DNA from 3 places in the Streptomyces lasalocidi genome. Region 3 is predicted to be linked to each of the others. Evidence: riboswitches for the same ligand, from Rfam matches in the RefSeq annotation. Region 3 holds a riboswitch; each other region holds the start of a gene.
The links. A riboswitch is a leader RNA that binds a small molecule or an ion and turns the genes downstream of it on or off. The one in region 3 is predicted to bind cobalamin.
Positions count from the first base shown of each region.

Region 1: it holds a riboswitch for cobalamin, as region 3 does, so the genes downstream of both, E4U91_RS08195 (cobalamin biosynthesis protein) here and E4U91_RS23095 (ribonucleoside-diphosphate reductase subunit alpha) in region 3, are expected to answer to the same signal.
Region 2: it holds a riboswitch for cobalamin, as region 3 does, so the genes downstream of both, nicT (Nickel transporter NicT) here and E4U91_RS23095 (ribonucleoside-diphosphate reductase subunit alpha) in region 3, are expected to answer to the same signal.

Region 1 is NZ_SZNQ01000001.1:1,828,570-1,830,824, forward strand. It holds gene E4U91_RS08185 (inorganic phosphate transporter) at 1-167, shown strand, start outside; gene E4U91_RS08190 (hypothetical protein) at 199-420, shown strand; cobalamin riboswitch at 557-696, shown strand; gene E4U91_RS08195 (cobalamin biosynthesis protein) at 798-1,742, shown strand; gene E4U91_RS08200 (cobyric acid synthase) at 1,739-2,255, shown strand, end outside.
Region 2 is NZ_SZNQ01000001.1:4,074,870-4,077,124, forward strand. It holds gene E4U91_RS18260 (hypothetical protein) at 1-318, opposite strand, end outside; gene E4U91_RS18265 (ArsR/SmtB family transcription factor) at 605-961, opposite strand; cobalamin riboswitch at 1,042-1,227, shown strand; gene nicT (Nickel transporter NicT) at 1,256-2,255, shown strand, end outside.
Region 3 is NZ_SZNQ01000001.1:5,097,563-5,099,817, reverse strand. It holds gene E4U91_RS23100 (GNAT family N-acetyltransferase) at 336-854, shown strand; cobalamin riboswitch at 920-1,042, shown strand; gene E4U91_RS23095 (ribonucleoside-diphosphate reductase subunit alpha) at 1,165-2,255, shown strand, end outside.

The DNA.
Region 1 (2,255 bases), 3.3 Mb from region 3:
CCCCGCCCCCGGCGGGCCTCCCGGCCACCGACGAGCCGTCGGCGGTCATCCCCTCCCCGGCCGTGGCCTCCCCGGCCGTGCCCTCCCCGGTCGTGGCCGCCCCCGTCGGGGCCACGGCGACCGCCGCCCTCGCCGCGGAACCGGCCGCCCCGCCGGCCGCCGTCTGAGCCCGCCCCGGCCTGAAGGAAGAGAAGCAGCATGAAGATCGACTGGGCAGCCCTGGGCTCCGTCTTCGGCGTCAGCCTCGTGGTCACCGTGGGCCTCGTCGCCCTGTTCACCCTCGGCGTGGCGGGCCTGTCCGCCCGTGAGCGGGCCCAGGCCCGGGGCGGCTCGGCCGCCCTCGCGGTCACCGGCGCGTACGCCTGCTTCGCGGCGTGCGCGGCGGCGGTGGCGTACGGCATCAGCCTGATCGTCGCCTGAGTCCGGCCGCATCGTCGTAGCAGGACCACGCAACGCGGGGTGCCCCTCGGGCACCCCGCGTCGCTGTGACCCCGCAGGCCCCTTCCGTGTGGGCCTCCACACACTCCTCCGCCCCAGGTCAACGGCAAGTTGACGGTCGTTCGGGGGGCGTGGTGGACTGCCGGGGCCATGTACGGCGGCAAGGAGAGGAAGCCGGTGCGAGTCCGGCGCGGTCCCGCCACTGTCACCGGGGTGCGAACCCCGGGAGCCAGGAACTCTCACCGCCGGTCTCGTCGAACCAGGGCGTGGACACCCTGAGTGAGGACATACCGCCATGCTCGGCTGCCATGTGAGGACCACCACCCGGCCCGCCCCCGCGCGCACGGCCGGCTGAGCCGATGGGTGCCGATCGCTCGTACGCGTACGGCGCCGCCGCCGGCCTCCTCGGTGACCTGCTCCTCGGTGACCCGCGCCGCGGGCACCCGGTCGCCGCGTTCGGACGCGCGGCCGCGGCCGTGGAGCGGGTCCTGTGGCGCGACCACCGCGGCTGGGGCGCCCTGCACACCGCCGTGTGCGCCGGGGGCGCCGTCGCCCTCGGGGCCGTCGCCGAACGGGCCGTGCGCCGCTCCCCCGCCGCCTCCGTCGCCCTGACCGCCGCCGCGACCTGGGCGGTCGTCGGGGGCACCTCGCTCGCCCGCGAGGCCGACACCATTGGGCGGGCCCTGCGGGACGGGGACGTCGACGCGGCCCGCGCGCGGCTGCCGCACCTGTGCGGCCGCGACCCGCAGGCGCTGGACGCCGACGGGATCGCCCGGGCCGTCGTGGAGTCCGTCGCCGAGAACACCTCCGACGCCGTGGTCGGCGCCCTGGTGTGGGGTGCCGTCGGCGGGGTGCCGGGGCTGCTCGGCTTCCGCGCGGTGAACACCCTGGACGCGATGGTCGGCCACCGGTCGCCGCGCTTCCTGCGCTACGGCTGGGCCTCCGCCCGCCTCGACGACGTCGCCGGCTGGCCGGGAGCCCGGCTGACCGCCGTGCTCGCCACGCTCGCGGGGCCCGACCCGCGCGGGGCGGTCCGCGCCTGGCGCGCCGACGCCGGCCGCCACCCCAGCCCCAACGCCGGTCCCGTGGAGGCCTCGTTCGCGGGCGCGCTCGGCGTGCGCCTGGGCGGGACGCTCTCCTACGGCGGCCGGGTCGAGCACCGGCCCGTGCTCAACGGGGCCGCCGGGCGCCCCGTCGCCGTCACCGACATCGACCGGGCCGTACGGCTGTCCCGGCGCGTCGGCCTGCTCGCGCTCGGCGTCACGGCCGGGGCCCGCCTGCTGTGGAAGGGACGTGGGAAGTGAACGGGGGACTCCTGGTCGCCGGTACGACCTCCGACGCCGGCAAGAGCGTCGTCACCGCCGGGATCTGCCGGTGGCTGGTGCGCCGCGGCGTGAAGGTGGCGCCGTTCAAGGCGCAGAACATGTCGCTGAACTCGTTCGTGACGCGCGAGGGCGCCGAGATCGGGCGGGCGCAGGCGATGCAGGCGCAGGCGTGCCGGATCGAGCCGACCGCGCAGATGAACCCGGTGCTGCTCAAGCCCGGGGGCGAACAGAGCAGCCAGGTCGTGCTGTTGGGCAAGCCGGTGGGCGAACTGAGCGCACGCGGCTACCACGGCGGACGCCAGCAGCGGCTGCTGGGCACCGTGCTGGACTGCCTGGCCGAGTTGCGGGGCACGTATGACGCGGTGATCTGTGAGGGGGCGGGCAGCCCGGCCGAGATCAACCTGCGGCGCACCGACATCGTCAACATGGGGATCGCGCGGGGCGCGCGGCTGCCGGTGCTGGTGGTCGGCGACATCGACCGCGGGGGCGTCT
Region 2 (2,255 bases), 1.0 Mb from region 3:
CACGTCCAGCAGGCGCTGGCACGGGCCGGCCGCGGTCGACTTCAGCATGCCGTCCCGCCAGGTGGCCGCGCCGCGCGTCGCGGACCAGGGCGCGCCCAGGTCGGACTCGGTGATGAGCGCGGCCTGCGCCTGCGCCTCGGTGAGCGCCGCGCCGTCGCCCGACGTGCGCGCCTTGGGCGAGGCCACGGCCGAGGGGGAGGCGATGGTCGGCAGGGACCGGGGCGCGGTCGGCGGATGCTCCAGCCCGAGGCTCGCGCAGCCGGTGGCGCCGAGCAGTCCCACGGCGAGCAGGAGGACACGGGCGGGAGCGACGGTCATCGGGTGCCTCCTGGGCGGGCGGGCCGTGGGGGTGCGGGGACCTCCGGTCGGGATGTCCCGGGGATACCTCCCTCACGGCACCACCAGCCGCACCACCCGACCAGCGCGTGGGCCCGTACGGGTGACCCAGGTTGCTGCGGGCGGGTGCCCGGCCGGGGCCTGCCGGCCGGCTCAGGGGGCAGGGCACGCCTGCCGGCCGGCTCAGGGGGCAGGGCTCGAGTCGGCTGCGTTCGGCGCTCGGCCACCGCCGGGTCGGCCGCGTCCGCCGGGTCAGCCGCCCCGGCGCTCAGCCGTCCGCCGCGCAGTGCCCCAGCAGGCCCGCGACCTCCGCGTCCACCACCCGGTAGCGCACCACGCGGCCCTCCTTCTCGCCGGCCACCACGCCCGCCGCCCGCAGCAGGCGCAGCGCCTGGGACACGGCCGGGTCGTTCATGCCGGTGGCGACGGCGAGGTCGGACACGGCCAGCGGGCCGGTCCGGTGCAGGGCGAGCAGCAGCGCCAGCCGTTTGGGGTCGGCGAGCAGGGCGAAGCGGTCGGCCCAGGCGCGGACACGACCGGCGTCACCGATCGCGGCGATGGCGTCGCACACCCGGTGACCGTCGATGGTGCGGCGGTCGGCACGGTCGGCCGGTACGAGATGCATGGGGGCATCCTCGCAGGCGCCCGTATGTGATCTTGCATACCTGCGTAGCTGTGCAGCTATGCAGGGGAGGGTGCGGCCCCCTACGGTGGGCGGGCCGTGGTGCTCGGGAAGCCGGTGGAACACCGGCGCGGCCCTCGCCACTGTGATCGGGGAGTCCCCGTTCCGTCCGGCACCCGCCGGGCCACTGGTCGTACGACCGGGAAGGCAGGAACGGCGGACGCACCAGCCCCGTAAGCCAGGAGACCGGCCACGGCAGCTCACGAAGTGATCCACGAGGTGCTGGAGCGTGAATTCATGACCGATGCCGTCTCCTTCCGCTGGCGACGCGAGGACACCGTACGGACCGCAGGGCTGATGGCGGTGATCGCCGCCCTGCACGTGGTGGCGTTCGGCATCCTGTTCCTGCTGGTCGTGCCGGCCCACTACGAGGTCGGCGACAAGGCGTTCGGGATCGGCCTGGGCATCACCGCGTACACGCTCGGCATGCGGCACGCCTTCGACGCCGACCACATCGCCGCGATCGACAACACCACGCGCAAGCTGATGGCGGACGGCAAGCGGCCGGTGTCCGTGGGCTTCTGGTTCGCGCTCGGCCACTCCAGCGTGGTGGTGCTGATGGCCGGTCTGGTCGCGGGCGGCGCCGCCCTCGCGGGCGTCCTGATGAACGACGACTCGCGCACCCACCAGGTCCTCGGCGTCGTCGGCACGACCGTCTCGGGGACGTTCCTCTACCTGATCGCCGCGCTCAACCTGGTGGCCCTGCTGGGCATCCTGAAGGTGTTCCGGGCGATGCGGGCCGGCGAGTACGACGAGCGCGCGCTCGAACAGCACCTGGACTCCCGGGGGTTCATGAACCGCATCCTCGGCCGCCTCACCAAGTCCATCAGCCGCCCCGGCCAGATGTTCCCGCTCGGCTTCGTCTTCGGCCTGGGCTTCGACACGGCCACCGAGATCACCCTGATGGTGATGGCCGGCTCGGGCGCGGCGGCGGGGCTGCCCTGGTACGCGGTGCTGTGCCTGCCGCTGCTGTTCGCGGCCGGGATGAGCCTGTTCGACACGCTCGACGGCACGTTCATGAACTTCGCCTACCAGTGGGCGTTCTCCAACCCGGTGCGCAAGGTGTTCTACAACCTCACCATCACCGGGCTGTCCATCGCCGTCGCCTTCGTCATCGGCACCATCGAACTGGTGGGCGTCCTGCACGAGAAGCTCGACCTGACCGACGCGGTCACCACCTGGATCGCCGACATCGACCTCGACCACGTCGGCTACCTCATCGTGGGCCTGTTCCTGG
Region 3 (2,255 bases):
CGCCGGGGCGGCCCGCCGTCGCGTCACACGGGCCATCCGCCGTCACGGTTGCCGCCGGAACCCGGCGGCCCGTCGCCGTGACCGGCCCGGACGTCCGGCGGCCCGTCGACGTCCGCCGGGGCGGCCCGCCGTCGCGTCACACGGGCCATCCGCCGTCACGGTTGCCGCCGGAACCCGGCGGCCCGTCGCAGTGACCGGCCCGGACGTCCGGCGGCCCGCCGTCGCAGCCGCCGGGTCACCGTCCGTCGCGGCCGCCGCCCCCGTCCAGCGCCCGTCGTCGGGTCGCCGGAGAAATACGGGGGCCCCGCGCCCCGCCCGTCCGGCACACTCGCCGCATGGACACCGTGATCCGGGTCGCCCGGTCCGAGGAGTACGCCGCCCTCGGTGAGTTGACCGCCCGCGCCTACCTCGACGACGGCCTCCTCGACTTCGGCGAGGACGACGAGTACCTGCCGGTGCTGAAGGACGTCGCCCGCCGGGCCGCCGCCGCCGAGGTTCTGGTGGCGGTCGGGGGTGACCGGCTGCTCGGCGGGGTCGCCTTCGTGGCGGGGCCCGGGCCGGCCGCCGACATCGCGCGTCCCGGCGAGGCGGAGATACGGGCGCTCGCGGTGGTGCGCGAGGCCCGCGGCCGGGGTGTCGGCGAGGCGCTCGTGCGGGCCTGCGTGGACCGCGCCCACGCCACCCCGGGCTGCGTCCGGCTGGTGCTGTCCAGCCAGCGCTCCATGCACAGCGCCCACCGCCTCTACGAGCGGCTCGGCTTCGAGCGCACCCCCGACCGCGACTGGAACCCCGTCCCGCACCTGGACGACCTCACGCTGCTCACCTACGGGCTGACGCTCCGCCACAAGACCTGAGGGGCGCCCCGGACCCGCGCGCGACACAACATCTGGGGGTGGCGTGCCGAGCGGGCACAAGATGTATGCTCGTGCTCGCTGTCGCCGCAGGGGAATCCGGTGCGAATCCGGAACTGTCCCGCAACGGTGTACCCGTGCGCACCCGCACGGGCGTCAGTCCGAGGACCTGCCGACAGCGCGCCCAGGCCGACCCGGCCCGGGCGCCGACGTCCGGGCCTCGTGGAATGGGCCGGTGGACGCGACGCCGTGTGCGCGCGTGCGCTGCCCCCTGCCCTCCGTGAGGCCCCAGCCGAGCGAGGGAGAGCCCCACGTGACCATCGCGCCAGCCGATCCGGCCCCAGCACAGACGCAGCCGGAGGACGACGGTCCCGGTGCCGCGCTGCTGCGCACCCTGACCGAGCTGACCGCCGACCTCCCCGACGCCGACCCCGGCCGGGTCGCCGCCGCCGCGCTGCGCGGCCGCTCCGCCCGCGCGGACGAGGCGGAGCTGCGGGAGCTGGCCACGGAGGCCGCCGCCGGGCTCATCTCCGAGGACCCCGACTACTCCCGGCTGGCCGCCCGGCTGCTGACCCTCACCGTCCGCGCCGAGGCCGCCTCCCAGGGCGTCACCTCGTTCACCGGCTCGGTCGCCACCGGGCACCGCGAGGGCCTGATCGCCGACCGCACGGCCGCGTTCGTGCGCGGGCACGCCGAGCGGCTCGACGCGCTGGTCGACCCGGCCGCCGACGACCGCTTCGGCTACTTCGGACTGCGCACCCTGCACAGCCGCTACCTGCTGCGCCACCCCCTGACCCGGCGGGTGATCGAGACGCCCCAGCACTTCCTGCTGCGGGTGGCCGCCGGACTCGCCGAGGACGACACCGCCCGGTCGGTCGACGAAGTGGCCGCGCTGTACCGCCTGATGAGCCGCCTCGACTACCTGCCCTCCTCCCCCACGCTGTTCAACTCCGGCACCCGGCACCCCCAGATGTCGTCCTGCTACCTCCTCGACTCCCCGCAGGACGAGCTGGACTCCATCTACGAGCGGTACCAGCAGGTCGCCCGGCTGTCCAAGCACGCCGGCGGCATCGGCCTGTCCTACTCCCGCATCCGCTCCCGGGGTTCGCTGATCCGCGGCACCAACGGGCACTCCAACGGCATCGTGCCGTTCCTGAAGACGCTGGACGCGAGCGTCGCCGCGGTGAACCAGGGCGGGCGGCGCAAGGGCGCGGCCGCGGTGTACCTGGAGACCTGGCACTCGGACATCGAGGAGTTCCTGGAGCTGCGCGACAACACCGGTGAGGACGCCCGCCGCACGCACAACCTGAACCTGGCGCACTGGGTGCCGGACGAGTTCATGCGCCGGGTGAACGCCGACGCCGACTGGTCGCTGTTCTCCCCGGCGGACGTGCCCGAGCTGGT